2 regions of the Caballeronia sp. INML1 genome follow, and region 1 is predicted to be linked to the other one. Evidence: predicted binding sites of a transcription regulator. Region 1 holds the regulator's gene; the other holds the start of a gene.
The links. Region 1 encodes LexA, which represses DNA repair genes until DNA is damaged. Its sites were predicted from a motif close to ACTGTATNNNNATACAGT; they were not measured.

Region 1 (14,582 bases):
TCGGTTCGGGGCACTTCGTGAAGATGGTCCACAACGGCATCGAGTACGGTCTGATGCAGGCGTATGCCGAAGGCTTTCACATCCTGAGGCACAAGGAGTCGAAGGACCTCGCGGAAGGCGAACGCTATACGCTCGATCTTGCGGATATCGCCGAAGTATGGCGGCGCGGCAGCGTGGTGTCGTCATGGCTGCTCGATCTGACCGCGGGCGCGCTCGCCAGCGACGGCACGCTCGAGCGCTTCTCGGCGGAAGTCGCGGACAGCGGCGAAGGGCGCTGGACGATCGAGGCGGCGATCGAGGAAGCGGTGCCCGCGCAGGTGCTGTCGGCGGCGCTTTACACGCGCTTCCGTTCGCGCGATGCCGAATCGTTCCCCGAACGCATGCTTTCGGCAATGCGCTTCGGCTTCGGCGGACATCACGAGTTTCCCGCGAAGTAGCGTTGCTTCGTCGACGGTGTAAATACGGCGATGGACTTGAGCGGTCCATCGCCGTTTTTCATTTCATCATGCGCCGCCGGAAGAGCCATGCGCACAGGAAGAACGGCACGAGCGCATACGCGAACAGCACGAGCACATGGAGGGCTGCGCCGTCGAACGGGCGGCCGAGCATCGCGGGGCGGATCAGTTCGACCGCGTGAAAGAGCGGCAGTACCTGCGTGACGCGCTGAGCGAGCGCGGGCAGTTGCGCGATCGGAAAGAACACGCCGGAGAGCAAGAGCATCGGCGTGAGCGCGAGCGTCTGATAGAACATGAAGAAGTCGTAGCTCGGCGCGAGCGCGGTGATGACCATCGCGGTGCTGGCGAACGCGAGTCCCGTCAGCGCGATGACGGGCAGCGCGATCAGCATCGACGGAAAGCTCGCATAGCCGAGCACGCCCGCGACGATCATGATCGCCACGCCAGAGAGCACCGACTTGCTCGCGGCCCATACGATCTCACCGAGCACGATGTCGCCGAGCGTGAGCGGCGTATGCATGATGGCTTCCCACGTGCGCTGAACGTGCATGCGCGAGAAGCCCGAGTACATCGCCTCGAAGCTCGCGGACATCATCACGCTCGATGCCGCCGTGCCCGCCGCGAGAAACGCGATGTACGACACACCGTCGACATGCCCGACCATCAGCCCGAGACCCAGTCCCAGGCCGAAGAGATAGATCATGGGGTCGGCGAGATTGCCGATCATCGAGGCAATCGCGAGCTTCTTCCAGACGAGATAGTTGCGCCGCCAGACCGACATCCAGTGCGTTGCATTGGCGGGCAGCGCGCTGGCTAGCGGCGTCACGCTTTGCGCGTGTTTCGGCTGCGCCCGCTCGCGTTTCTTGTTCTTGTCGATGCGGGATGGTTCGAGCGTATCCATTGAGTCAGTCCACCATTTCCCGTCCCGTGAGACGCAGGAAAACATCTTCGAGATTCGCCGGACGATGCAGATAGCGCACGTCCGCGCGGCCTTTCACGCGCGCATGCACGGGCTGCGGATCGTCCACGTAGCAAAAGAGCGTTTCGCCGCTCACTTCCATGCGCTCGACGAACGGCTCGAGTTCCGTCGCGAGCGCCTGCGGATCGGGCCCGTAAATCTCGATGACATCCGAGCCGATCACCGATTCGATGAGATCGTGCGGACGTCCTTCGGCAATCTTGCGGCCTTCCTCGATCACGCAGACGCGGTCGCACAGACGTTCGGCTTCTTCCATGAAATGCGTCGTCAGAAGGATGGTCTTGCCGCGCGTGAGCAGCGAGCGCAGGCGCTCCCAGATGAGATGCCGCGCTTGCGGATCGAGTCCGGTCGTTGGTTCATCCATCACGAGGACATCGGGATCGTTGACGAGCGCGCGCGCGAGCGTGAGACGCCGCTTCATGCCGCCCGACAATTCGCCGACGCGCGCATTCGCCTTGCTCTCCAGACGCGCGAATTCGAGCAGCGAAGGCACGAGCGCATCCATGCGCGCGCCGGTCAGACCAAAGTAGCGGCCGAAGACAGTCAGGTTTTCGCGCACCGTGAAATCGGGATCGAGGTTGTCGAACTGCGGCACGACGCCCACGCGTTCTCTCGCGAACCGGGCGCGCGCGGGGACCGGCTCGCCGACGAGACGAATCGCGCCGCTATCGGGCGAGGTGATGCCGAGCAGCATCTTGAGCGTCGTCGTCTTGCCCGCGCCGTTCGGGCCGAGCAGTCCGAAACATTCGCCGGGCCGCACATCGAACGAGAGACCATCGACGACGGTGCGTTCACCGTAGTGCTTCCTTACTTCGCTGAACTCGATGGCGGGCGCGCCGCTTTCATCGGACCCGCGTGCAGTGCGCTGTTGCAATGTTTGATCAGTCATGCATTCGTGCCGGGAAAACCGCGTGGGGAAATCCAGCGGGCTAGTGTAATCCATTGCACCAAGGCGATGCCTGGCGTGCAACCGCGTGCGGCGGGCGCGTTTCAAACCTGTGCGGCGAGCGTTGAACCGGTTCCGGCCGAAAGTGCCAGAGGCTTGTCCGTTGGCGTGTTCAGAGTTCTGGCACGGTGCGAGCTAGCATGTTCGCGCCGGTAAGCGTTTTCCAGCGTTGCCACGCATGTGGCGACACACGATGATGAAGCAACGCCGCGGGTAAATCGCGCTGTGGTCGCATCGAGCGGGCGCGAAGGGCAAGTTGGCCAGGGAGGTCATGATGGAAAGCTACCGAAAAATCCTGCTCTGCTATGACGGTTCCAGAGAGGGTCGCAAGGCATTGCGGCAAGGCGCGAATCTCGCGCTGGACCTGAATGCCGAGACGCACGTCCTCGCGGTGGTGGACATGCGATCGAGCATTGCGCAGAGCGCCGGACTGCTAACCGATATGGCCTGCGGACGCTTCGAGGAGGCCGCGCGCGATATTTTGCAGGAAGGCGTCGACTGGCTGCGCGAGCGGGGTCTTCAGGCGCAGGGACACTTCGCGTTCGGGCACCCGATCGACGAAATCGCGGCGCTTGCGGAAAGCCTTCAGGTCGATCTCGTCGTGGTGGGGCATCGCTGCCGCAACGGTCTCGCGCGCTGGTGGATGGGCGCGGGCAACACTCCGTTGCTCGACCGCGTGAAGTGCAGCATTCTTGTAGCCGTCTGTCAGGCCGGTGAATCGGCGGAGGCCGAAGATGAAGCGGCCTACGCCGCGAAACCGGTCAAGGCCGAAGCCGGCGCCTGAAGAGGACGTTCGACGCGTCACCCGTTGAGATCGACCGCGACGAGCTTCCATGTCATGAGGCCGTAGCGATGGAAGATCGCCGAGTAACGCGCATCTCCGGCGCCGTGCTGATACGTGACGACGAACGTGTTCAGGCTTCGATAACCGGCCGTGGTCTGGGGCGGCACCTTCGGTGTCTGCTGCGCGGTCGTGACGCCGGGGGCCGGCGCGTCCGGGTGCGCCGCCGATGAGCCGCTCCCGGCCGGCGGCGGCTGCTCGCCCGGATCGCCGCGCGGCGGAATGCCGTTCAGAATCGCCGCGACGCCGTCCGGTGTCGCATAGGAGTCCACCAGAGGACCGACGAGCGCTGCGCCGATCATCGCCCCGATGATCGCGAGCGGATTGCCGCTCTTTTGTATATCGACGCGGCGCGTGAGCAGCGCGCCGACCTGCTCCTTGAGGCTCGCGCGCAGCGCGGGAAAATCGACGTACTCGTTGACGGTCTGCGCATCGCGCGCATCGGCTGCGCGTTTTACGCGGTTCAGCGCGATGTAAGGCGACGCATAGATAAAAGCGAGCGCCGCGGCGAGAATCAGGACGACGACTGCGGCGGCGACGGAGCGGCTAGTGCGGGACATGCGACGGCGAAGCCTCTCTGCAAAACGTGAATCTGAAATTGACCTCGCAGGCGCGTGATAAATCCCGTTAATTCACATTCTGCGGGCGGTGCGCCTCGTTTCAGGCGAGGATGCCGCCGGTGAGCCCCGCGTTTTCCTCCGCGATGCAACGGTCGATCATGCGCGACACTTCGTCGATCTTGCCTACCAGAATCACGCGTGACTGGCCGCGATAGACACGCACCGGCGCGCGCTGTTCCGGCTCCGCATGCACTGTGCTGTTCAACGACACGCGCGCGAAAGCCGGCTGCTGGGACGGCAGCGCGGGCATTTCGTCGAAGAGATCCGACGTAGTTTCGGCGCGCGGCATGCCGCAGGCGATCAGCGCGCGCAGATGGCGCAGGCGGCCGAATTGACGGAAGGGCAGCAGCCGGGCAAAACGTTCCATGATGACTCTCCAGACGATAGGACGCACCGCGGCGCACCGCGCACGGCGGCCGTCATGCTTGTTATGTTTGAACCGGCTCGACTGAACGTCGAAAGCGGTTGGTGAGGCTATCTTGCGATGTCAATGAGACATTTCTTGTCCCGTTGCGAAAGTGAGCGAATGATTTGCCTCCGACTTTCGCTTCCCGCCCATGTCGCGCGGAGACCTCAGAACTCGCCTGAACGAATCAGCCCGACCGCGATGCCTTCCAGCGCGAAATCGCTGCTGCCGGAGCGCACGAAAATATTCTCGTAGTCCGGGTTTTCGGCGATGAGCTCGACGCCGTCCGGACGGCGTTTCCAGCGTTTGACCGTCACGTCGTCGCCGAGACGCGCGACCACGATCTGTCCGTCTTTCGCTTCGGTGCGCTTCTGCACGGCCAGCAAGTCGCCGTCGAGGATGCCGGCGTCGCGCATCGAGAGGCCGCGCACTTTCAGCAGATAGTCCGGCCGGCTGGAAAAGAGCGCGGGGTCGCAGGCGTAATGCTGCGAGATGTGTTCCTGCGCGAGGATCGGACTCCCGGCCGCGACACGCCCGACGAGCGGCAGCGACAGCTGCATGATGCTCTGATGCGGCAGCGTGAATTGATGGGGCATGTCCTCCGAACGATCGGAGCGCGAGGCATCGCCGAGCAGCCTGATGCCGCGCGACGAGCCCGCCGCGAGTTCGATCACGCCCTTGCGCGCCAGCGCCCGCAAGTGCTCCTCCGCGGAATTCGCCGAGCTGAAGCCGAGTTCCGCCGCAATCTCGGCGCGCGTCGGCGGAAAGCCCGTGCGGTCGATCGCGCGCTGGATCAGTTCGAACACCTGCTGCTGCCGCGCGGTAAGTTTTGATGTCTTGGTCACTGGCTCGGGCCCTTGGTGCACTGTATGGATGGACAGATGACTGTATTTTTATACAGTATTTCGCGCTTTTCAAGCTTTACTTTAAGTTCGCCCGTCTGCGGCTGCCGCGCGCACGCTTAGCGGCCGCGATCGCTTTTTCCATCCAGGAATATCGTTCTTAGCAGTTTTACGTATAAAAAAGTGAATAACGATTATTTCTAATCATATAGACGCCTCGATAGACTGATTCCGTCAATTCGATAAGACGGAGAACGGGGAATGCAAAGCATCAGACTGGGATTGGGCAAAGGCGCGCGGCGCCTGGTCGCGGCGGCGGCGCTGACGGCGGCGGGCGTTGGGATGGCCGCGTCGGCCTTCGCGCAGACGTCGTTTCTGAACGTCTCATACGACCCGACCCGCGAGCTGTATCAGGACTTCAATCAGGCGTTCGCGAAAAAGTGGAAGGCCGATACCGGCGAGACGGTGACCTTCAAGCAATCGCACGGCGGCTCGGGCGGACAGGCTCGCGCGGTGCTCGACGGTCTGCAGGCCGACGTCGTCACGCTCGCGCTCGCTTACGACATCGATGCGCTCGCCTCCAAGGGACTCGTCGGCGCGGATTGGCAAAAGCGCCTGCCGGACAACGCGTCGCCGTACACGTCGACGATCGTGTTCCTCGTGCGCAAAGGCAATCCGAAGCACATCAAGGACTGGGACGATCTGACGAAGCCCGGCGTGTCGATCGTCACGCCGAACCCCAAGACCTCGGGCGGCGCGCGCTGGAATTACCTCGCGGCGTGGGCGTATGCGCAGCACAAGCCGGGCGGCAACGAGCAGACCGCGAAAGATTTCGTGACGAAGCTCTATAAGAATGCCGGCGTGCTCGATTCCGGCGCGCGCGGCGCCACGACGAGCTTCGTGCAGCGCGGCCAGGGCGACGTGCTGATCGCGTGGGAAAACGAAGCGTTCCTTTCGGTGAAAGAGTTCGGCACCGACAAGTTCGAGATCGTCGTGCCGACGGTGAGCATCCTCGCGGAACCGCCGGTCGCGGTGGTCGACAAGGTCGTCGACAAGCACGGCACGCGCAAGCTCGCCGATGCCTATCTCAAGTACCTGTATAGCGACGAAGGACAGCAGATCGCCGCACGCAACTTTTATCGGCCGCGCTCGGACAAGGTGCCCGCCGAACTCACCAAGCAGTTTCCGAAGCTGAAGCTCTACACCATCGACGACACGTTCGGCGGCTGGACCAAGGCGCAGAAGACGCATTTCGCGGACGGCGGCGTGTTCGATTCGATCTATCAACCGCAGTAACAGAAGAAGCGGGCGACGCGGCGCATCCATGACGCCGCGCGCCCGAAGCAGCAACGCGCCTCACCCCGGCGCAAAAAAGGATCAATCAAGGATGACGACCCTCACATTCAAGAAGCCGAGCGCGCTTCCCGGGTTCGGCCTGACGCTCGGCATCACGGTGGCGTACTTGAGCCTCGTGGTGCTGATTCCGCTCGCCGCCACCTTCGCGAAGACGGCGACGCTCGACTGGGCGCAGTTCGTACGCGCAGTGACCTCGCCGCGCGTGCTCGCGTCGTATCGGCTCACGTTCAGCGCGGCGCTCGGCGGCGCACTCATCAACGCGGTGTTCGGCTTTCTCGTCGCGTGGGTGCTTGTGCGCTACACGTTTCCGTTCAAGCGCATCGTCGATGCGATCGTCGATCTGCCGTTTGCGCTGCCGACTTCCGTCGCGGGCATCTCGCTCGCCGCGGTCTATGCGGGCAACGGCTGGATCGGGCAATATCTCGCGCCGCTCGGCATCAAGGTCGCCTTCACGCCGCTGGGCGTGCTCGTCGCGCTGACGTTCATCGGCTTGCCTTTCGTCGTGCGCACGGTTCAGCCCGTGCTGGAAGAATTCGAACGGGAGCAGGAAGAGGCCGCCGCGTGCCTTGGCGCGACGCGCTGGCTGACGTTTCGCCGCGTCGTGCTGCCTTCGGTCTTTCCCGCGCTACTGACGGGTTTCGCGCTCGCGTTCGCGCGCGCACTCGGCGAGTACGGCTCGGTGATCTTCATCGCGGGCAATGTGCCGATGAAATCCGAGATCACGTCGCTGCTCATCATCACGAAGCTCGAACAGTACGACTATGCCGGCGCGACCGCGCTCGCCGTCGTGATGCTGTGCGTGTCGTTCCTGATGCTGCTCTTCATCAATACGCTGCAGTGGTTCCTGCAGCGGCGCACGAGCAGGACGGGCGCGGCGCCTGCCGTCGCGGCCGGCCCTTCGCTGCACGTCGGACATCCGGGCGGAGGTCACGCATGAGCACGCCCGATAGCAAGGCGCTTCCGGTGCACGCACCCGTGCGCGTGCGCAAGCACAGCCTCAACCCCGTCACCGAGCCGCGTGCCGTGCGCTGGCTGCTCACGGGCATCGCGCTCGTGTTTCTTGCGCTCTTTCTCGTGGTCCCGCTCGTCGCGGTGTTCGTGCAGGCATTCGCGAAAGGCATCGACTATTACTTCGAGTCGCTGAAGGATCCGGATGCGTGGTCCGCGATCAAGCTCACGCTGGTCACCGCCGCGATCGCCGTGCCGCTGAATGTCGTGTTCGGACTGGCGGCGTCGTGGGCGATCGCGAAGTTCGACTTCCGCGGCAAGGCGCTCTTGACCACGCTCATCGATTTGCCGTTCTCGGTCTCGCCGGTGATCTCGGGTCTCATTTACGTACTGATCTTCGGCGCGCAGGGCTGGTTCGGCCCGTGGCTCGCCGCGCATGACGTGCAGATCATCTTCGCGGTGCCGGGCATCGTGCTCGCGACCATCTTCGTGACGTTCCCGTTCGTCGCCCGCGAGCTGATTCCGCTGATGCAGGCGCAGGGCAACGACGAAGAGGAAGCGGCGCACGTGCTCGGTGCATCGGGCTGGCAGATCTTCAGGCGCGTGACGCTGCCCAACGTGAAGTGGGGCCTGCTCTACGGCGTGATCCTCTGCAACGCCCGCGCGATGGGCGAGTTCGGCGCGGTATCGGTCGTGTCGGGCCACATCCGCGGCCAGACCGACACGATGCCGCTGCACGTCGAAATTCTCTATAACGAATACAACTTCTCGGCCGCGTTCGCGGTGGCGTCGCTGCTCGCGCTGCTCGCGCTCGTCACGCTCGCGCTCAAGCTCCTCGCGGAGCGGCGCATGTCGCAAGCCGTCAGCGAAGCCCGGAAACCCGCACAGCATTGAAGAGGCCGACAACATCATGAGCATCATCGTTCGCAATCTGCAAAAACGCTTCGGCGATTTCACCGCGCTCGACAACGTCACGCTGGATTTTCCTGCAGGCGAACTGGTCGCGCTGCTCGGGCCTTCCGGCTGCGGCAAGACCACGCTGCTGCGGGTCATCGCAGGCCTCGAGTTCGCCGATGCGGGACAAGTCGTGCTGCATGGAGAGGACGTCGCGGCAGTCGGCGCGCGCGAGCGGCAAGTCGGCTTCGTGTTCCAGCATTACGCGCTCTTCAGGCACATGACGGTGTTCGAGAACGTCGCGTTCGGCCTGCGTGTGAAGCCGCGCCGCGAGCGTCCGAGCGAAGCCGCGATCCGCGAGAAAGTGCATGAACTGCTGAAGCTCGTGCAGCTCGACTGGCTCGCCGAACGTTTTCCGTCCGAGCTGTCGGGCGGACAGCGGCAGCGCATCGCGCTCGCACGCGCGCTCGCCGTCGAGCCGAAAGTGCTCCTGCTCGACGAGCCGTTCGGGGCGCTCGACGCGAAAGTGCGCAAGGAACTGCGCAGCTGGTTGCGCCGCCTGCACGACGATCTGCATATCTCGACACTCTTCGTCACGCATGACCAGGAAGAGGCGCTCGAAGTGGCGGACCGCATCGTCGTGATGAATCATGGGCGGGTGGAGCAGGTAGGTAGCCCGCAGGACGTGTACGATCATCCGCAGACGTCGTTCGTGTACGAGTTTCTCGGCGCGGCGAACCGGCTGCAGGGCAATGTCGATGCGAACGGCTTCGTCGCCGATGGCGCCGCGAGCCCGATCGCCACACAGGCGCATTTCAGCGGCCGGGCGCTTGCGTATGTGCGCCCGCATGATCTCGCACTGTATCCCGCCGACGGCGCGCATCGCGATGGCATCGTGGTCGGCGTGCGGCGCGTCGTGACGCTGGGCGGCTCGGTGCGCGTCGAGCTCGAAGGCAGCGCGGGCAGCGTGATCGAGGCGGAGCTGGATCGGGAGGCATGGCGCGCGCTCAAGCTCGATATCGGCGATGGCGTGACGGCCGTGCCACGCGCGCTGCGGGTCTTTCCGGCGCCATCGCCGGCGCAATGACATAACGACATAAAAGGATCGCGGAGAGGTTCACATGAATTTTCAGCAACTGCGCTTCGTGCGCGAGGCCGTGCGTCAGAACATGAATCTGACGGAGGTCGCCAACGTGCTCTACACGTCGCAATCCGGCGTGTCGAAACAGATCAAGGATCTCGAGGACGAGCTCGGCGTCGATATCTTCATTCGACGCGGCAAACGTCTCACGGGACTCACCGAGCCGGGCAAGGAGGTGCATCAGCTGATCGAGCGCATGCTGCTCGACGCCGAGAACCTGCGGCGCGTCGCGCGCCAGTTCGCGGATCAGGACAACGGCCACCTGGTCGTCGCGACGACCCACACGCAGGCGCGTTACGCGCTGCCGAAGGTCATCCGCCAGTTCACGGAAGTGTTCCCCAAGGTGCATCTCGCGTTGCGCCAGGGCAGCCCGCAGCAGATCGCGCAGATGATCATCAATGGCGAGGCGGATATCGGCATCTCGACCGAAGCGCTCGACCGTTACCCGGACATCGTCACGTTTCCGTGCTATTCGTGGCATCACACGGTCGTCGTGCCGAAGGATCATCCGCTCGTCGGCCGCGAGAACATCACGCTCGAGCAGATCGCCGAATATCCGATCGTCACCTACGACCAGGACTTCACCGGCCGCTCGCACGTCGATCAGGCGTTCGCGAGCGCGGGCGCGATTCCCGATATCGTGCTGACCGCGATCGATGCCGACGTCATCAAGACGTATGTCGAGCTGGGCATGGGCATCGGCATTGTCGCGGCGATGGCCTACGACGCGAAGCGGGACACCGAGCTTGTCGCGCTCGACACGCAGCATCTTTTCGAGGCCAGCACGACGCGCGTCGGGCTGAGAAAGGGCGCGTTCCTGCGGGCGTACGCGTATCGATTGATCGAGATGTTCGCGCCGCAACTCGAAGAAGCGCAGATCGCGGCCCAGCTTCGCGAAACGGCGTGATTCACATGCCGGCTGATTTACAATCGCCGGCATGAATACTTCCTCTCTCCCTCGCATTGCCGTGCTGGCAACGGGCGGCACCATCGCCGGGTCCGCCGGTGATGCATCGAAGACGGCGGGCTACAAGGCGGGCGTCGTCGGCGTCGACAAATTGCTCGATGCCGTGCCCGCGCTAGGTACAGTCGCGCGCATTCACGCCGAGCAGATCGCGAGCATCGACAGCAAGGACATGAGCGTTGCGCTGTGGACCGCGCTCGCCTCGCGCGTCAATGAACTGCTCGCGCAGGACGATATCGATGGCGTCGTCGTCACGCATGGCACCGATACGCTCGAAGAAACCGCGTATCTGCTGCATCTCACCGTGAAGCACGCGAAGCCTGTCGTGCTGACGGCGGCGATGCGTCCATCGACCGCGCTGTCCGCCGATGGCCCGCTCAATCTGCTGAACGCGGTGACGGTCGCGGCCTCGAAGGACGCGGCGGGCAAGGGCGTGCTCGTCGCATTCAATAATCAGATCCACTGCGCACGCGATGTCACCAAGACGAGCACCTACGCGGTCGATGCGTTCCGTTCGCCCGAGACCGGCGTGCTCGGCTTCGTGCAGGACGGGCGCGTCGAGTTTCAGCGTACGGTCGTGCGGCCGCATACCACTGCCAGCGAGTTTTCCGTGACCGATGAATGGCCGATGGTCGAGATCGTCGCGAGTTACGCGGATGCATCGCGCGTGATGGTCGATGCCCTCGTGGCGGCGGGTGTGCGCGGGATCGTCGTCGCGGGCACGGGCAACGGCTCGATGCATGCGACGCTCACGCAGGCGCTCGCCGATGCGGTAAGGCAGGGCGTCGCGGTGGTGCGCGCGTCGCGCGTGGGGTCGGGGCATGTGATGCGCAACGGCGCCGCGAATGATGACGCGCTCGGGAGCGTCAGTGCGGGGACGCTTAATGCCTATAAGGCGCGGGTGTTGTTGATGCTTGCTCTGGCTTCGGGGGTCGGAGACCTGCAGCGCGTTTTCGATGCTTACTAGTTTTTGTTTTGTTTGATTGATTGCAAGACAAAAAAACGCGAACCGAAGTCCGCGTTCGAATCGTCGAAACCAAGAAAAATCAGTTCGCCGCCGGAATACGCAGCACCTGCCCTGGATAAATCTTGTCCGGACTCTTCAACATCGGCTTATTCGCTTCGAAGATCACATCGTTCTTCGAGCCGTTGCCATAGTATTTCTCGGCGATCTTCCAAAGATTGTCGCCCGACACGACGGTGTAATACTGCGACTCGGGCTCGCTACTGGGCACGGTCAACTGGTCATCGACCTTGTCGACGTGCTGCACATTGCCCGCCGCGACGAGAATCTTTTCCTTCGTCGCCTGATCCGGCGCCTGGCCCGACACGGTCACGGTATGCGACGCGCCGTCATACTTCACATCCAGATTGTCCGCATTGAGACCCTGCGAACGGATGTACGTCGCGATGGCTTCGCCCGCTTTCTGATTCAGCGCCGCGACATCGACAGGCGCCGCGGCCGGCGCCGCTTCAGCCTTCGACGAGACTGCGCCGAAGAGTTTCTCACCTGCTTCCTTGATAAAGCTGAGGATTCCCATTGTTCAACTCCTTGATTAGCAGTGGTGTTACGGCTCGCGAAGTCTAGGCAGATTAGTCGCGATGACCACCAGATAGTTCTGAGTTTTCACAAAAGGATTTGTACACCGCTCATGCTTCAGCAGTAAGACACAAACTGCAACAATCCGACGCGGACACCCGACGACAAACCGTCTGACCGACCAAGGCTTACCCGGCGCACCGCCGGGTGCCGCTCTCGGACCCCACTTTGCCGCCCTCAGCCCAGAGCGACATTTGTCCCGCGTGCCCATACGCGGGACGCCCCACGGTTCAGGCGATACGAATCACGCAGCAGCCTTGGCCTGCTGCGGCTCTTCGGCCACCTGGAAGTTCGACATGATTTCGAGCGCACGCACGAGCGCCGAGTGATCCCACGCCTTTCCGCCGTTCGCGGCGCATACGCTGAACAATTGCTGCGCGCTCGCCGTGTGGGGCAGGGCGAGGCCCATCTTGCGCGCGCCGTCGAGCGCGAGGTTCAAATCCTTTTGATGCAGCTCGATACGAAAGCCCGGATTGAACGTGCGTTTCGTCATGCGCTCGCCATGCACTTCGAGGATGCGCGACGATGCGAAACCGCCCATCAGTGCTTTACGCACGCGCTCCGGATCGGCGCCCGAACGTGCCGCGAACAGCAGCGCTTCCGCGACCGCCTCGATGTTCAGCGCGACGATGATCTGGTTCGCGACCTTGCACGTCTGACCCGCACCGTTGTCGCCGATGAGCGAGATGTTCTTGCCCATCAGTTCGAACAAAGGCTTTGCGATCTCGAACGACTTCTCGGGACCGCCGACCATGATCGTGAGCGTCGCTTCACGCGCGCCGACTTCGCCGCCGGACACCGGCGCGTCGAGATAGTCGCAGCCGAGCGCGTTGATCTTCTTCGCGAACTCCTGCGTGTCGAGCGGGGCGATCGAGCTCATGTCGATCACGAGCTTGCCCTTCGTGAGACCCTTCGCGACGCCGTCATCGGCGAACAGCACATTGGCGACATCGGGCGTGTCGGGCACCATCGTGATGACGATCTCGCTTTCCTGCGCGACCGCGGTGGAATCCGCGACGACCTGCGTCTGCGCGCGGATATCGTCCGGCACCGGATACTTGCCGTTCACGACGAGCTTGTGACCGCCCTTGATGAGATTGCGCGCCATGTGCGCGCCCATGATGCCGAGACCGATGAAACCGATGGTTGCCATGCTTCCAGCTCCTCCTGTGTGTCAGATTTAAGCGGCAGCGGTGGCTTTCACGCCGCCGATGCTTTGCAGCCAGCCGAGGCCCGCTTCGGTGCCATTGAGCGGCTTGTACTCGCAGCCGATCCAGCCTTGATAACCAATCTCGTCGAGCAGGCCGAACAGATACGCGTAGTTGATTTCGCCCGTGCCCGGCTCGTTGCGGCCGGGGTTGTCGGCGAGCTGGATATGCGCGATCTGCGGCAGGTTCTTCCTGATCGTCGCCGCGAGTTCGCCTTCCATGCGCTGCATGTGATAGATGTCGTACTGCAGGAACAGATTGTCCGAGCCGACCGCGCGGATCACATCCAGTCCTTCTTTCGAACGGTTGAGCGCGAAGCCCGGAATGTCGTACGCGTTGCACGGCTCGACTAGCAGCCTGATGCCTTCCTTCTTCAGGGCGTCTGCCGCAAAACGCAGATTCTCGATGATCGTCGTGCGCGCCTGTTCCGCCGAGACGCCCGCCGTCGGAATGCCGACGAGGCAATTCAGTTGCGGCACGTTCAGCGCCTTGGCATATTCGATCGCGCGCGGCACGCCTTCGCGGAACTCCGCGACGCGATCCGGCAGGCAGGCGATACCGCGCTCGCCCGCTTCCCAGTTGCCCGCGGGCAGGTTATGCAGCACGATCTGCAGGTCGTTGTCCTTCAGGCGCCTCTGGATGTCGCTGATCGAGAACGCGTAAGGGAACAGGAACTCGACCGCCTTGAAGCCCGCGTTCGCCGCCGCGGCAAAGCGGTCGAGGAACGGGACTTCGTTGAACAGCATGGTCAGGTTCGCAGCAAATTTCGGCATTATTTTGTCCTGATGGTCGGTCAGTGGATGTGCGCCGCGCGGTCCGGTCGTTCGACACGCGGCGGCGATACTCAGTCGAGCGGCGTGATTGCGGTCGGTGCATCGACCTTGCTCGCGGCGAGCTCCTCGAATTCGTTGATCGCGTCGATCTCGGTGCCCATCGCGATGTTCGTCACGCGCTCGAGAATCATCTCGACGACGACCGGCACCTGATGTTCGGCAGCCAGCGCCTGCGCCTGCTTGAGCGCCGGTGCGATGTCTTCCGGCTTGTGCACGCGCAGCGCCTTGCAGCCGAGACCTTCGGCGACCGCGACGTGATCCACGCCATAGCCTTCGAGCTCAGGCGCATTGATATTGTCGAACGCGAGCTGCACGCAATAGTCCATGTCGAAGCCGCGCTGCGCCTGACGGATCAGGCCGAGGTACGAGTTGTTCACGACCACGTGCACGTACGGCAGCTTGAATTGCGCGCCGACCGCGAGCTCTTCGATCATGAACTGGAAGTCGTAGTCGCCCGAGAGCGCGACGATCTTGCGTTGCGGGTCCGCGGCACGCACGCCGAGCGCAGCGGGAATCGTCCAGCCGAGCGGGCCGGCCTGGCCGCAGTTG
Region 2 (14,582 bases), on a different contig from region 1:
TCCGAACTCGTCGTTGAAGCGTCGTTCCTTGAATGGACGCCGTCGGGCGAGGTTCGTCATCCCGTTTTCCAAGGCATGCGCGAGGACAAGCCCGCCACCGCCGTGACCGAAGAGACGGTGGTCGAGGTCGATGAACCGATGAACCCGAGAGCGCGGTCGCGCACTAGATGGCGCGACTGACGCGTGAGCGCTTCTCCGCGGTCCTCGGACCCAAGAACCGGGTAAAAAAGATCTTCATCGACTACCTGCGCAACAGCAGAGGGGCAAGCACGGTCGCGGTGTTCTCAGCACGCGCGCGATCAGGCATGGGGGTGTCGATGCCCATTTGGCTTTCACCGCACGCGGCAAGGCATTACGGTGGCGATGCGAAGGGCGGTCGGCCTGCGCTGACCGGTGCAGCATCAGACTTGCTGTTGCCTGCCGCAATTATCGAGCACGGCGGCACGATTAAAAACTGATTCCGCGAGCCCCCGAAAAGCATGCGACAGCTTGGCTTTTCTACGACGATACCGCCGCCTTCTCAGACGACTGTCGTATTTTCATTGACGTCACGCTGAAATTTACACGCTTAAACCGCAGTGTTTGTATTTCTCGCGGGAAGCGATCGGCACGCTGTGTGCAGATGTGGAGGTACTGGCGGTACATGAGGAACCGATCCCCGGTGACATCAGGTCGTGCAGGTCTCGGACGGCACGCATACCGTGGTGCTGTGGGAGGCACCCGAGCCGGACCTTTCAGTGCGGCCGCGTATGCAAGCGATGCTGACCATTCGTCTTTGCGATCCACTGAATCCCGTGCGTAGGAAAGATGTCTGCGAGCGCTTGCAGTCGCACCTAAGCGCAATGCGCAATGAGAAGCGCGCTGCACGTGAGCGACCGCGTGCGCATGGCTGGGGCGTGCAAGCCGCCGCGTAGCGCCTGCGCGCGAATCAGGCAACGCTGTCTCAATGTCAGCAGAAGACGTACTGCGCAACGGGCGGTGCCATTAAGAGAGCTCGTTCCGTTGCCGTCCTATCGGCAAGCAACTGATCCTCTATCCTCCGGGAAGAGCGCGATTCCTGCTCTTTTTTAACGAATGAGACTACTGCATCGACACGTACACTTCTTTCCGTGGCGTTGAAACGAAAACTCGAGTCGCACAATGGCAGTCACCGAGCTTCCGGCCCAACCTCACGCCTATCCGGACAAGCGGTTGCCGCGCGTGCGTCGCAGGTTTCGTCGCTGCGCTTCGACAGATTAGTCGTTACGGGGAAGTTGTTGCTGTCCAGCGATACAGAGACGGTGTAGGAAGTTGACGCAGTAGTAGTCATCGAAGCCCCGGCCGGTCATCGGTCGGGGCTTCGTCCTTTTTGGCGCGGCGCTGCAGCGGAACATAGTGCGTGGGGGAATCCAAGCGTACGGGGTAAATCAAACTGAGGCAAAGACGACGCGCCCTTCCTTTTTCAGGCCGGCATCATTCGGCTCGATGATCCAACATTCGAGTTCGGGGTAAGCAAGCCGACGATACACGCTGGTTTCCAGCAACTCGCCGCGAAACCGGCGGTATAGAAGGTGCCCAGAGAAGTAGTACTGCGGCTCAAACGAAGAAGGCGCTGTTGAGGGAACGGCTCCGCGGAAAGTCGTGCGCGTGTCTGCTTCAAACGTCGTCCATAGTTCGCTGCGCGCCGGCAGCAGCGTCGCGGGCCTCACCGCGTCCGTTACGGCGTATCCCCAGCCCGCTTTCGGCAGCGCGTGCCGTGCGCCGATCTTCGTACACTTAATTTCAAACGCGCTGCTGACGACCTCGAAGTCCCAGTCGCATCGATTCTCCACGGCGAACGTCACCTTCCCTGGGGAGCCTGGGATGATGCGAGCCTTGCTGATCGCAATTGACAGTTCCCGCGCGTGCGTCGTTTGGGTCGACTCGTAGTCGGTCACCGGTTCACTGAGTTCTTGTTGGCATGCATTCATGCTGATACCAGTAGTCGACGAGGCGCTGCGCGTACTGCAGGTCTTCGGGATAGTGGGGGTCGTCCCAAAACGGTGAAGGGTCATATCCCGCCTTGCGCAACGCGGCTAACTCTGACTGGTGCTCAGCCATCGTGGGGCTCGGGTTCGTCCTCAGTGCAGTCAGGTCATGGCACTCGCGGTCGGTCAGGTACCTGCCGGGCGGCGGCATCTCGCCGACGGTGCAACCGGCGAGCAAGGACGCCGACGCAAAGGCGATCAGACAGTGTTTGCAGGTCGCGCCCACGATGGCCATCCGCGTTTAGTCGCCGCTGCCGAGTTCGCTGTGCTTGTGCGAGTGCGTGGCCGCGTGAACGAGCTCATAGTGAGCGCCTTTGCCGCTCCGGGTCGGCGGGAAATGCTCACCCTCGACGCACGTCACCTCGAAGCCGGATCCGCCGTCGCCTTCCTCCACTACCCTGTAGATGCCCGAGGTTTGCACCTTCTCGCCGGGTTTGTGCTGCTCTGCCATAGTTTCCTATAGAGAGCAAAGACTGTTCCGGCACGATCACTTGCGGCTGAGGTAGCGATCGAGGAGGGGGGTGGCGCTGGCGCCATGCACAAACGAAGAGGCGGGGCACGACCGCGTTGGCCCAATGCTTCCGAAGTAGAACGCGCCGACGCCGCGCAGGCCCAACCATCCCGACAGAAACCGCTGATGGCGGTCCATCGACGAGCCAACGAGAGAGAGCGTGCTGCCGAGTGGCCGGGCCACAATAAACAGGAAAAGCACCGGCCAGACAAGGTGTTGGAATCAGTCGAGCGGGGCGAGCAGGAGGAAGCCGCCAAAGATCCGGAACTGGCTCATGCGTATATCGCGGAAAACATGATGGGCTTCTCGGTCGAGACCTCGCTTGGCGGCTTGTCACCGGTTGCCTTCATTTCCTGCCGCCGTAGCGCGACGCCGGCGGCGAAGACTGCGATGAAGGCGTAGCCATCGACGATCAGCGTCGCACCGTAGGCCAAGGCAACGAGCCCGAGCGCCAGAAAGCCTTCCAGCCCCAGCGCATGATCGTACTTCGTGCGCAGTTTCGTCACTAGCACGACCACCCCGGTGCCCAAGGCCCAGCCGAAGAAGAGCGCGCTCGCCAGCCCCCACGCGATCGCAAGGGCGAACGTCCAGGGGTTTCCGCTGCCCAGACTGCTGACTCCGCAAAGCGCCAGCGCAATGTAGACCATCGGAGAAGCCGCGCCGTCGTTGAGTCCGCCCTCCGATGACAGGGCGAAGCGCAGTGGCTCATCGTCGCCGGCTTCCTCGACGCGCAGTTCGTTGGCCAGAACCGGGTCGGTTGGTGCAAGCGCAGACGCCAGCAGCAACGCCGGGCCTGCGGCAAGCCCGAGACCCCATCGTGCGCCGGCGAACATGATTGCGATGGTGATCAGCATCGCGGGGCCGGCGAGGCGTAACGTCAGTCGCCAAAGCGGGTCGGAGAGCTCCACGCGCAGATACATTCCGATGGCGAAAAGGGACACGACAAGTCCCGCTTCGGTGAGCGTGCGAAGTAGGCGCACGTCGCGCTCGATGTCGATCGTCAACAGCCCAGCGCACGCCGGACCAAGCAGGAAGCCGACGACGAGGTACACCATTGCGCCGGTCATCGGCAGCCGCTCGACCAGTTTGCGGCCTAGCGCCATTAGCACCATCAATGCCCCGACGATCAGGAACCAAACGGCTTCGATCGTCATCAGCGTCTCCTATTAGAGCTTCTCCAGTCTGGGGAACTGATTGAAGTGGCGAATCGCCAGGGTCGCCTCGCCCAGTTCTTCATAGATGCGCGCGGCGTTGAAGTGGGCATCTGCGAAGTCGGGGTCGTGTTCGATGCAACGCTCATATGACTGCAATGCTTCGCGGAAGCGGCCGGAATCTTCAAGCGCCACGCCGATGTTGAACAGAAGCACCGGGTCGTTCGCGCGGTATCGCAGCGCCTCTTGATACACCGCGATGCCCTTTCATTCTCAGCCCGTCGCAGGTGTGGCGGCCGTCGCCATCGGGCAGTTCAACGTCGGCTCGGATCACATCGAAGAGGAGGCTGCCCGCCAATGCGCGTGCGGTCTTACAGTCGTATGCGACGAAAGGTTCGTGACCATCTGCTCGATGAGCGCGGCCAGTCCCTTTGCAAAGTCACAATCGTCGTCCAGAACGAGAATTCTCATGGTGTTTCCCAGCAACGCTGCGATTTTTGATCCGTTGCGAGCACGGGCTCACGCATAGAGGATGCCAACCAATGAACACTGCAGCCAGGTCGCGTCGCGAAAGCCGTCGGTTGTTGTGGAGCGAGCTCTGCCTATGCCATCTTTTCAACGGGGCAGGAATGTGTGCGGGCGTCGGATCAAAGCGGGGCGGCGAAAATCCACTGCAGGGGCCGATGGCGTAAGTTGACTTGCCGAGCCTACGGTTCTCAAGCGAGACGCTCGATCGCCGACGACAAAGATTGTCCGGTCGACCAGAAATCCGTCCAGGGGTCCCGCGACTGAAAACTGAGGTATTCGCGCGCCGTCTGGACATTCCATTGGGCGCCGCTCTTCAGCTCGGTGAGCTGCTCCCACGCGAGCGGCATGGAAACGCCCATGCCCGGCCGGGCGCGCGCCGAGAATGCCGCTGCAGTCGTCTGTCCTTTCCCGTTGCGCAGATAGTCGACGTAGACCTTGCCCAAACGATTCGCAGGCCCGGATACCGCGGAGAAGCGCTCGGGAATCGTCTTGGCAAGGTGTCGGACGAACGCCTGCGAGAACGACTTCACCGTCAGATAATCCAACTCTGGAGTGAGCGGTACGACCACATGCAGGCCCTTCCCGCCGCTCGTCTTGAGCCACGCCTCAAGGTCCAGTTCTGACAGCAGCGTGCGAACGAGCAGTGCCGCCTCCTGGACGTGGTTCCATTTCACGCCCTCGCCGGGATCGAGATCGAACACAACCCGGTCGGGTTTGTCGAGCTGGCGGACGATTGAATTCCACGTATGAAATTCGATCGTGTTCATTTGCGCGGCGGACAGCAAGGCGTCTGCCGTATCGACTGTCAACAGCGGCGGATGATTGGGCCAAAGTTCGCGATTGTGCGCAGTCAGGCCGGGCATAGCCGTGCGCTCGACATGCTTTTGGAAAAACAGGTTGCCCGCCACACCTTCGGGCGCGCGAACCAGGGCTACGGGCCGGTCCTTTAGGTGCGGCAACATCCACTCGGCTACGCTTGCGTAGTAGCGAACCAGGTCGGCCTTCGTAATCGCCGCCGACGCATCGATGACTCTTTCCGGGTGAGTGATCTTAAGCTGCGGCGAAGGCTCTGCCAGCTGCGTCTTGCCTCCCTCTCGGACGACGCTGCGTGCGGGCTTATCAAGGCGCAGACCTTTAAACGATGATTGTCGTATGACACCGTCACCTGTCCATTCGGCGAACTCCACTTCGGCGACCATGGTCGGCTTGAGCCACCGTTCGCTGCCTGCAGCACGTCTGGACCATCGTCGTGCCTTGGCAACCTGCACGTCGAAGGGCGCCGCGTCGATCTCCAGCCCAATCAGGCGATTCCAGAGATCTCGAGCGGTCTTCGAGTCCCAGCCGGTGCCGACGCTTCCCGCGTCATGAAACTTGTCGCCCACGTAATATCCAAGCAACAGGCTGCCGACCTCGCCGGATTTACCGCCGCGGCCGGTCATGCCGCAGATGACCAGTTCCTGCCGGAGTCGGGCCTTTGCCTTCAACCACGATTCCGTGCGTCCCGACTCATACGGCGCATCGCGCCGTTTGAGCACAAGACCTTCCAGCCCTAGCCCGGCGGCAGCCGCGAAGACCTGTGCGGGAGGTGCGTTAAAGTCCTGACTGAACAGAAGCTGCTCTCCTGCGTTTTCGAGAACCGTAGCCAGTCGCGCTCGCCGTGCCCAAACCGGCACTCTCCTGAAATCTTCGCCGTCCAGGTACATCAGATCGAACAGGAAGAACACGATGGCTTGGTTGTTTCGCCCGTCAATTGCATTCTGAAGTGCCGAGAAGCTCGGGATGCCGTCTTCGAGTACGACAATTTCGCCGTCGAGCCACGCGCTCACGACCGGGAGTTCTTTGATCGCGGCGGTCAGGGCCGGAAACTTCACGGTCCAGTCGTGTCCGTTCCGCGTGAAGAGCTTCACTCGACCCTTGTTGATTCGAGCCAGCAGGCGGTAACCGTCCAACTTCGTCTCGGTGATCCAGTCGCCGCTTTTGGGAAGCGCACTTGCCAGTGTGGCAAGCTGCGGTTCGAGTTTTGCCGGTAGCGGGGCCGGCACTGCGGCGGATAGGTCGATCTTCGACTCCTTGGCGCGCGGGCGTGCGGTTGTCTTCGGCTCGCGTTCTTCAAGAAGCCCCAGCGGATTGGCGACGATGCTGTCGGGCAGCGCCTTGATAACGTCGTATTCTTCAAGCGGGCGAGCCCACTCGTCTCGCTTCTTGAACAACATCCATTGGTCCTGCTTGTCGCCCGGCTTGGAAATGCGCACCAGCTCCCATAAGCCGGCAAGCTTCTCACCGTGCAGGCGAAAAACGAGCTTGCCTACCTCCATGCCTTTGGCGGCGTCGCCTACCGGCTCCCACGTTCCGTGGTCCCACACAATGACCTTGCCGGCGCCATATTGCTTAGGCGGGATCGTGCCTTCGAAGCCCGCATAGGAGACTGGGTGATCCTCGACTCGCACCGCCATCTGCTTTTTGCTGGGGTCGTAGCAGGGACCTTTAGGCACGGCCCAAGAGAGCAGTACGCCGTTAAGTTCGAGGCGAAAGTCATAGTGCAGACGGCTCGCCCAGTGTTTTTGGACGACGAAGCTGAGTTTGCGTGCGCGGAGGGGAGTCTCGGTGGTAGACGCACGCGGCTCGGGCGTGACACTGAAGTCCCGCTTCTTTCGATAGCGGGCGAGGGGAGGCGCAGTAATGTCGCGGGGCGAGGCCATGACGCAATCAGTAAGTGCGGCTGCGGCCGATGGTCACTGCCCGCAGCGACGCGCGGATTGAAGAACAGCAGCGCCCGCGGGCACGGCAAGTTTCGCGCCTTTCAGCTCGATCAGGTCGATGTTTGGCATGGGTCCGGGTCCGCCCTGTCGCCGTCTCCCGTCTTGATGCGCGTCGTGCCTGGCGTCGCGAGAGGGTCGTTCGCGAGGAGCGGTCCTTGACCGATTTACCAATGAGGCCCTCCGACTTTTCGGTGTTGAGGCTCTTAGCAGTCTTAGCCACGGTGCGCTCCAGGCGAGATTGACGGAAGGAGCAAAGCGCATTCCATCAGGACTCGGCGGTTTAGCAGCTGGGGACGGGAGCCATAAGGCGTCGGTTTGCAGAGGCAGCCCGGCGTTGAGCAACAGAAGACGACCTGCTATGTTGTCTGCACTTCAACTTTGATACGACTCCAATGCCTACTGCGCTAACTACAGACGAAATCCGCGTCCGTGCCTATCTGCTGTGGGAGAGTGACGGTCGCCAATCCGGACGTGATGACCATTATTGGCACGAGGCGATTCTTCAACTTGAGCGTGAGCGTGTCTCCGAGTCTGAGAGCGCAAGCATCGGCGTCGCCGCTTCGTCGGACGCTTCCACTTCAAAGCCAGCGAAGCGAAGCGCAAGCACAAAGGTCGGCAGAGCGTTGCCTGCCAACGTTGGCCAAGGAACCAATAGCGATAAGACCGGTAAGAAAATTCGCAAGGTGACGGGGGAGCGTGATATGAACGCCGGTACCAAGTCCGACACGAAGGCCGATGACAAGGCGAATGCGAAAACCGAAGCAAAAGTGAAGGTCAAGAAGAAGGCGGATGCGCCCACAGCCGCTTCGAAACAGCCGAAGAAGTCGCGGCGTATCAAAGAAGATACCGGACAGGCGCAGCCGAACAAGGCGCCGTAAAGAATCGCGGCCAGACGGAGCGCTGCACGAAGCGACACGACTCGAACAGCGGCGGGACCGGCCCAACCAGCTTCATCGACTCGGCTCGGACGGGCGGCCCTCAGCAGAAGTTGCGACTCACGGTCGTGAGCCCGCCGAGCAGGTGCGACATGTCCACCAGCCGCTGCGCAACGAGATGTCGGACCTCGCCTTCGCACTGCCATGTGCCATACACGGCGAGGAGCGCTGCGCCCAATGCCTCCTTTCGTTGCTTCTCGAGTAGCGAGGGCCAGACAATCACATTGACATTGCCGGTCTCGTCTTCCAGGGTGACAAACATGACGCCCTTCGCAGTGCCGGGTCGCTGCCTTACCGTGACAAGTCCGCAGCCACGCGCCAATCTTCCGTTGGGCAACCCGCGCAACGTTGAGGCTGGCATAAGCCGGTGTTCCAGCAGAACAGGGCGCAGAATCGAAAGCGGATGCCGGCCCAAGGTCAGGCCTGCTGCGTTGTAGTCGCTGACGATGTCTTCTGCCTCAGACGGCGCGCCAAGCTCTGGCGTCTCGTCATCGATCCGGCTGTCGGCCAGGATGTCCCGGTCGGGCACTGCTGCGACCGATTGCCAAAGCGCTTCACGGCGATTGCCAGCGAGCGACTGCAGCGCGTTCGCGCCCGCCAACACTTGGAGATCGTGCCGATCGAGTTGCGCGCGGCGCGCCAGGTCACTCACGCTCGCGAAAGGCTTCACGGCTCGCGCATTCTCAATGCGCTCCGCTACTCCATCGCGCATCCCTTTGAGTAACGACAGGCCGAGGCGGACGACTGGCTTCGCACGATCGACATGACGCTCAAGCACCGAGTCCCAGCCGCTGATCGTGACGTCGATCGGCAGCACCTCGACTCCGTGGCGCTTCGCATCCTGCACGAGTTGTGAGGGCGAGTAGAAGCCCATCGGCTGCGAGTTGAGCATCGCGGCGAGGAAAGCAGCGGGTTCGTGGCATTTGAGCCAGCTGCTGGCATAGACGAGTAGGGCGAAGCTCGCTGCGTGACTTTCGGGGAAACCATATTCGCCGAAGCCTTTGATCTGTTCAAAGATGGCCTCGGCGAACGCCTTGTCGTAGCCACGCTCCTGCATGCCGTTGACGATGCGGTCGTAGTATTGCTGCAATCCGCCTTTGCGTTTCCACGCAGCCATCGCGCGCCGCAGCTGATCCGCCTCGCCCGGTGTGAAGCCTGCCGCAAGGATCGCGACCTGCATCACCTGCTCCTGGAAGATCGGCACGCCGAGCGTGCGGCCAAGCGCCGTCTCCAGCGCAGCGCTCGGGTAGGTGACAGGCTCAATCTTCTGACGCCGCCGAAGATAAGGATGCACAGCGCCGCCCTGAATTGGACCGGGGCGCACGATCGCAACTTCAATGACTAAGTCGTAGAACGTCCGCGGCTGCATGCGTGGCAACATGCTCATCTGCGCGCGCGACTCGATCTGAAAAACCCCGACCGTGTCGGCCTGCGAGATCATCTCGTATGTCGCAGGATCTTCTGACGGGATGTCCTGCATCTCGAAGCGTTCGCCGCGCTGCTCGGAGACGATATCGAGCGTACGGCGAATGGCGGACAGCATGCCCAGCGCGAGCACATCGATTTTCAGTAGCCCCAGCGCCTCGAGATCATCCTTGTCCCACTGGATCGCACTGCGGTCGGCCATCGCGGCGTTCTCGACGGGCACGAGCCGCGTGAGCTTGCCTCGACTGATGACGAAGCCTCCGGAGTGCTGCGATAGGTGCCGTGGGAAGTTGAGTATCTCGGCAGCAAGCTTCGCCCACATCGTGATGAGCGGGTTGGCGGGGTCAAGCCCAGACTCCTCGAAGCGACGCAATAGATCCTGCGAGTGATCAAACCACTGGTGACTCTTCGCGACCTTGTCGACGATCTGCGGATCGATGCCAAGCGCCTTGCCGGTTTCGCGCAGCGCACCGCGCGGCCGATAGGTCGAGACGGCCGCTGCGATGGCGGCGCGATCCCGTCCGTACTTGCGATAGATGTACTGGATGACCTCTTCACGACGCTGATGCTCGAAATCCACATCGATATCGGGCGGCTCACCGCGTTCCTTGGAGATGAAGCGCTCAAACAGCATATTGCCGCGCGACGGGTCGACTTCCGTCACACCGAGGCAGTAGCAAACGGCCGAGTTCGCGGCTGATCCACGACCCTGACACAGGATGTGCTGGCTGCGCGCGAAGCGCACGATGTCGTAGACCGTCAGAAAGTACGCTTCGTAGCGCATCTCGCGAATCAGCTGCAATTCATGCTCGATCTGCTGCTGAACCTCAAGCGGGATGCCGGCTGGAAAGCGTTTATGCGCGCCGATGTACGTCTCCTGCCGCAGATACGCCTCGTGCGTGAAGCCGTCCGGCACGAGTTCATCGGGATACTCGTAACGCAACTCATCCAGCGAGAAGGTGCAACGCTCCAGGATGTTGAGGGTCTGTGACAGCGCGTGCGCAGGATACAGATTGGCGAGCCGCAGACGCGAGCGAAGGTGTTGCTCAGCGTTGGGCGCAAGATCGTATCCGCACTCGGCCACGGGCTTTCCGATGCGGATCGCTGTCATGGTGTCCTGCAGTGGCTTTCTTGAGCGGACGTGCATTACGACGTTGCCGAGCGCGACGACCGGTACGCGATGCTGCTCGGCGATGTATTCGACGCTACCTCGATGAATGTCATCCATCGCGCGTTGATGCAGGATCAAGCCCACCCATGCGCGAGCAGGAAACGTCTCGTTGAGCCATTCCACCTGCGCGGAGAGCGCATCTTCTTTCGCGGGGAACTCCGGCACAAGAATCGCCAGGCAGTCGGGCATGCCGCGCAGATGCGCGAACTCTTTCTCGGGCTTCGAAAGATCGTGCGGCGTGAGCAGGTACTCTCCTTTCGCTGCGCGCATGCGACCGAGCGTGATCAACTCGGATAGGTTGCCGTAGCCGTTGCGATTTTGTGCGAGCAGGATGAGACCGAACGCCGGGCTCTTGTCCGCATGAACAAGCCGGAAGTAGGAGCCGATGATCAGCGGGAGATTTTCTTCCTTCGCCTGGACGTGCGCGCGCACGACACCTGCCAGCGAGCATTCGTCGGTAATGGCGAGGCCTGAGTAGCCGAGTTGCGACGCCCGCAGCACCAGTTCTTCGCCGTGTGAGGCGCCATGCAGAAACGAGAAGTTTGTGAACGCGAACAGCTCCGCGTAGTCGGGTAGGGCCGACGAGAAAAGATCCACGGCGACGCCACCGATTATCCGAAGAGTCCATGAAGAAACCAGCGGACTTCTTCGGTCTTCACGCTCGGTCGTTCACGGTAGATCCAGTAGCAGCTCTTATCGGCAGCTTCCGCGACGTAGTAGTCGCGCGTTACCAGTTCGCCGTCATGCCAGCCGGCTTCGATACGCTCGCCGGTCGAGACGAGCTTGAGCGGTGAACCATAAAACGGCCGGTGATTGTTGATCATCAGCCGCACAGGCGTATCGAGTAACCACGTTGGCCGCGGCAGTTCAGCAGGAGGCGGGCAGGCTTTGACGGTGTCCTGGACCGGGACCCAAAGATTCGCCTGTTCGGGGCGATGATCCGACGTCGGCGCGGGACGCAACACATTCTCTGCACCTAAACGAGCCACCAACAGTTCGAGCAGGCGATTGTGATCCTGCGTGGATCCGCCGGGATCGGGGAAAAGCGAGTCGCTCGGCGGCTCGGCTGGCTGCACTTTCGAAGCAGCCAAGCGTACCGCGATGACGGCCGCTTCGAGCTCGATGCGTCCGAGCCGCTCCTTGAGCAGTCGCACGAGGTGCTCCTCATGCCAGGTTGGTTCCGCGAGCGCGATGTCGATCGTCGTCGGCTCGATCGCCTGGCGGCCCCGTTCATGTTCGAGCGTGATCGTCGCCTGCGTGAGCGCGAGCTGCTGCGCGCTCAGCCATCCGCACAGCTGCACGATCAGTCGTCGCGCGCAAAACAAGACCGCTTCAGCATGTTCAACGCGATCGGGCAGTTCGGAGCGCGCGCTGAAGGAGGGTGGCAACTCGAGCCATTCATAAAGTTCGGGCGACAGGCCGTAGGCGCGGTCAAGAGAGTCCAGTAAGTCCACGCCACACCTCTTTTTGAGACCTGCACGCGGCAGGCGTCGAATATCGTTGAGCACTCGGCAACCGAGGCCGTTGAACCACTCGGCGAAGGGCCGCACTTCGGGACTCACCATGAAGGGCAACTCGCCGAGCGTGCGTTCCAGCGAACTCATCTTGAGCACGCGCCGGCGACCTCGTTTGGCAAGAAGCCACGCACCTTGACCCGTTGGCGCGACGCTCATGCGAGCGGTTACGCCAATCGCATTGACCACCTCTCGGATCTGCCGGCAAACCTGCGCGATGCCGCCAAAAAGCCGAAGGCTCGCTGTCACGTCGACGACGATGGTTTCCTCTTCTCGCACGGCCACTTGAGGAGAGAAGCGCAGTAGAGCGAAGGCGACCTCGCGCTGCACGTCGAGCTCACGGGTTGGGCAGCGGTCGTACATCAACGCGTTGGCCATGAGCGTCGCGACGCCGCCGCGCTTCATGCCCACCATCACCCCTGCGTCTCTGGCTGCCTGGTCGAGGACGATGACCTTGTCACGCTCGAGCACCACACAGCCGTGTTCAGTCGGAGACGACCATCTCGGACGGAACACCTCCAGCGAAAGCCGGGGCAGGAAGATTGCGACGAACACGGCCATGAGGGCTGAGCAGAATCGGAGACGGTTGAAGATGGATGGACAGTTGGTCGGTTCGGATGGGCCCTCGTCGCTTAACGACATCGACGACGATGCCGCTGTCGGCGGGCCGCACCGCCAGCCGTAATGCGGCGGGCGAAGAATCTTGGGCGGCGGCAAGCGGTCGAACCAGAATCAGTAAGGTTTCCGTCGCTTGTGCCGCGAGATGCAATCGCCGTAAGGCCTCAGATCGGATGTGCTGTTGCCAGAAGAGCAGCGCGCCGCAACTTCGGGCGTTCAGCACGCGCTCGGCGCACCACAGTGCGTCGGCCGTCTTGGGCGCGCGCAGCATCATCAGCTTGTCCAGCGGCAGGCCCAGATACGAAAACGCCAGGCTGTTCGGCACGTGCGGCGCCTGGAGTAGCGCGACCGGCCGTTTGCTCGCGGCCACGAGCGCAGGCTTTAGCAGCCGCATCTCACCAATGCCAGGCTGCTGGACCAGCAGCTCTACCAAGGCGCCGATGGGCCAGCCACCGCCCGGCAGCTCCGCCGACAGGGCTGCGTAGCCGGTGTCGACGGTTTTGCCGTAGGCGCGCGCGAGTTCCGAGCCGCGCCAGAGGCTCGCATGGATTGTCTCGATGTGTTGCGGCAGGGCGGCCATGGTGGAAGGGGTTGATCAATCACTGTATATTTATACAGTAGTGTAGCGCAAAAGTTGAAGCAGTGAATTTCGTCTTACATACTCCCGTGCAGGCCGACCGATGGATATGCTTCGGAAACACCCGTGGCCGAGGCCGCGACCTTTGTCGCCAAGGTACCCGGGGCGTCCGGCGCGCAACGATTGACGCGGCAATGCGAGCGAGCCGCTTCCTCCGGACGGTCATGACGTTGAAGAATTCAATGGCTGGAAGGTCGAAGATAGCGTGCGGGGTTGCCGATTCTGTGCCCGGTGCGACGGTTCGTGCGTGGGCACAGGAATGCGCTGCGGCGAGCGACGTTAAGTCCACGTTGTTGAAAAGTCCCGCGTTCGTCCGCACGTGCATCTTGACGGCTGGCAGGTTGGGACCAAGTAGGAGCGAAATGAGCAAGCCCGATATTGACGAACTAACAGGCGCGCGATCGGATCTGCTGTGCTTTCTGGTGGCAACCGTGGCCGCTTCGTACGCGCTGACGCAGGAATGGCGAGTGGATCACGTCGTGGAGAGCTGCCGCATCTGGCTTAAGCGCAACCTCGTCATGATGCATTGGCTTGAGCGCATTCGGATCGGCCAACTGGCGTTCAAGATCGCTCGCCACGATCTGAAGAAAGCAGGCATTGCGGTTCGCCAATCGGATGTGCAGGCGCTCTTCACCGGCGACATGGGGCTGAATCATGCGAGCACGGTCGTCCAGAAGATGATGCGGCTCTGCCGCGAATCGCTGTGACACGGCCAGGCAACGAAACAGGAGACGATGACAGATGTGTTATTCGGCGCAGATTCAGGCGGACTATCGACGCTACGTGAAGATGTTCGGCGCGCAGATGGACATCCGGGAGTTTGCGCGCCTCTTCTGGGAGCGTGCCGAGGGCAGCAAGGCGAAGATCCCGAAGGCGATGGAAGACGCGTTTCTCAATCCGCAGAATGACGATGAACGGCAGATCAAGGCATTCATCGATCGTTACAATGCGGAGCAGGCGACCAGTCTGGAGCAGGAGCTCTTCAGGCAGCGAACTCGCCTCGCCGATGCGCAGCGTTCCCTGCAGGGCAAGACCACAAAGGCGGCCGCCGGGAGCAAGCGCATTGCGACCGACAAGATCGACGCAGCGCTGCGCCGCCTCGAAGATCTCAAGCGAACCGAAGGACAGCCGCGGGATTCGCGCATCTTCCCGGGTCACTACGCGCCCGTGCTCGTCGTTGAAAACGGAAAGTACGTCGTGAAGCCGATGCGGTATCAGTGCCGCATTGCCGGGAAGCCGGCCATTTACGATACGCGTTTCCCCGGGACGTACAACTGCCGTGTCGACAGTCTTTCGGGCTTCTGGCGACCGCTGTTCGGCTATTCCC

Region 2: imuA (translesion DNA synthesis-associated protein ImuA) is a predicted target of LexA. The motif match lies at 13,220-13,237, and genes of this name have one in related genera.

The regions. Positions count from the first base shown of each region.
Region 1 covers NZ_JALQDT010000015.1:2,877-17,458, forward strand. The annotation lists gene gnd (phosphogluconate dehydrogenase (NAD(+)-dependent, decarboxylating)) at 1-437, shown strand, start outside; gene NCR38_RS06105 (ABC transporter permease) at 496-1,356, opposite strand; gene nodI (nodulation factor ABC transporter ATP-binding protein NodI) at 1,361-2,323, opposite strand; gene NCR38_RS06115 (universal stress protein) at 2,655-3,164, shown strand; gene NCR38_RS06120 (DUF2939 domain-containing protein) at 3,182-3,781, opposite strand; gene NCR38_RS06125 (hypothetical protein) at 3,882-4,208, opposite strand; gene lexA (transcriptional repressor LexA) at 4,415-5,092, opposite strand; gene NCR38_RS06135 (sulfate ABC transporter substrate-binding protein) at 5,351-6,385, shown strand; gene cysT (sulfate ABC transporter permease subunit CysT) at 6,477-7,382, shown strand; gene cysW (sulfate ABC transporter permease subunit CysW) at 7,379-8,287, shown strand; gene NCR38_RS06150 (sulfate/molybdate ABC transporter ATP-binding protein) at 8,304-9,374, shown strand; gene NCR38_RS06155 (CysB family HTH-type transcriptional regulator) at 9,409-10,335, shown strand; gene NCR38_RS06160 (asparaginase) at 10,367-11,359, shown strand; gene lysM (peptidoglycan-binding protein LysM) at 11,439-11,933, opposite strand; gene NCR38_RS06170 (2-hydroxy-3-oxopropionate reductase) at 12,237-13,145, opposite strand; gene hyi (hydroxypyruvate isomerase) at 13,173-13,973, opposite strand; gene gcl (glyoxylate carboligase) at 14,045-14,582, opposite strand, start outside.
Region 2 covers NZ_JALQDT010000078.1:6,286-20,867, reverse strand. The annotation lists partial or broken gene NCR38_RS34400 (hypothetical protein) at 37-180, shown strand; partial or broken gene NCR38_RS34575 (hypothetical protein) at 168-326, shown strand; gene NCR38_RS31370 (hypothetical protein) at 1,407-1,949, opposite strand; gene NCR38_RS31365 (DUF4148 domain-containing protein) at 1,921-2,241, opposite strand; gene NCR38_RS31360 (YjzC family protein) at 2,248-2,457, opposite strand; gene NCR38_RS31355 (cation:proton antiporter) at 2,790-3,671, opposite strand; gene NCR38_RS31350 (tetratricopeptide repeat protein) at 3,684-3,884, opposite strand; gene ligD (DNA ligase D) at 4,385-6,895, opposite strand; gene NCR38_RS31340 (DUF2934 domain-containing protein) at 7,348-7,833, shown strand; gene NCR38_RS31335 (error-prone DNA polymerase) at 7,934-11,083, opposite strand; gene NCR38_RS31330 (DNA polymerase Y family protein) at 11,098-12,561, opposite strand; gene imuA (translesion DNA synthesis-associated protein ImuA) at 12,485-13,198, opposite strand; gene NCR38_RS31320 (hypothetical protein) at 13,618-13,962, shown strand; gene NCR38_RS31315 (SOS response-associated peptidase family protein) at 13,997-14,582, shown strand, end outside.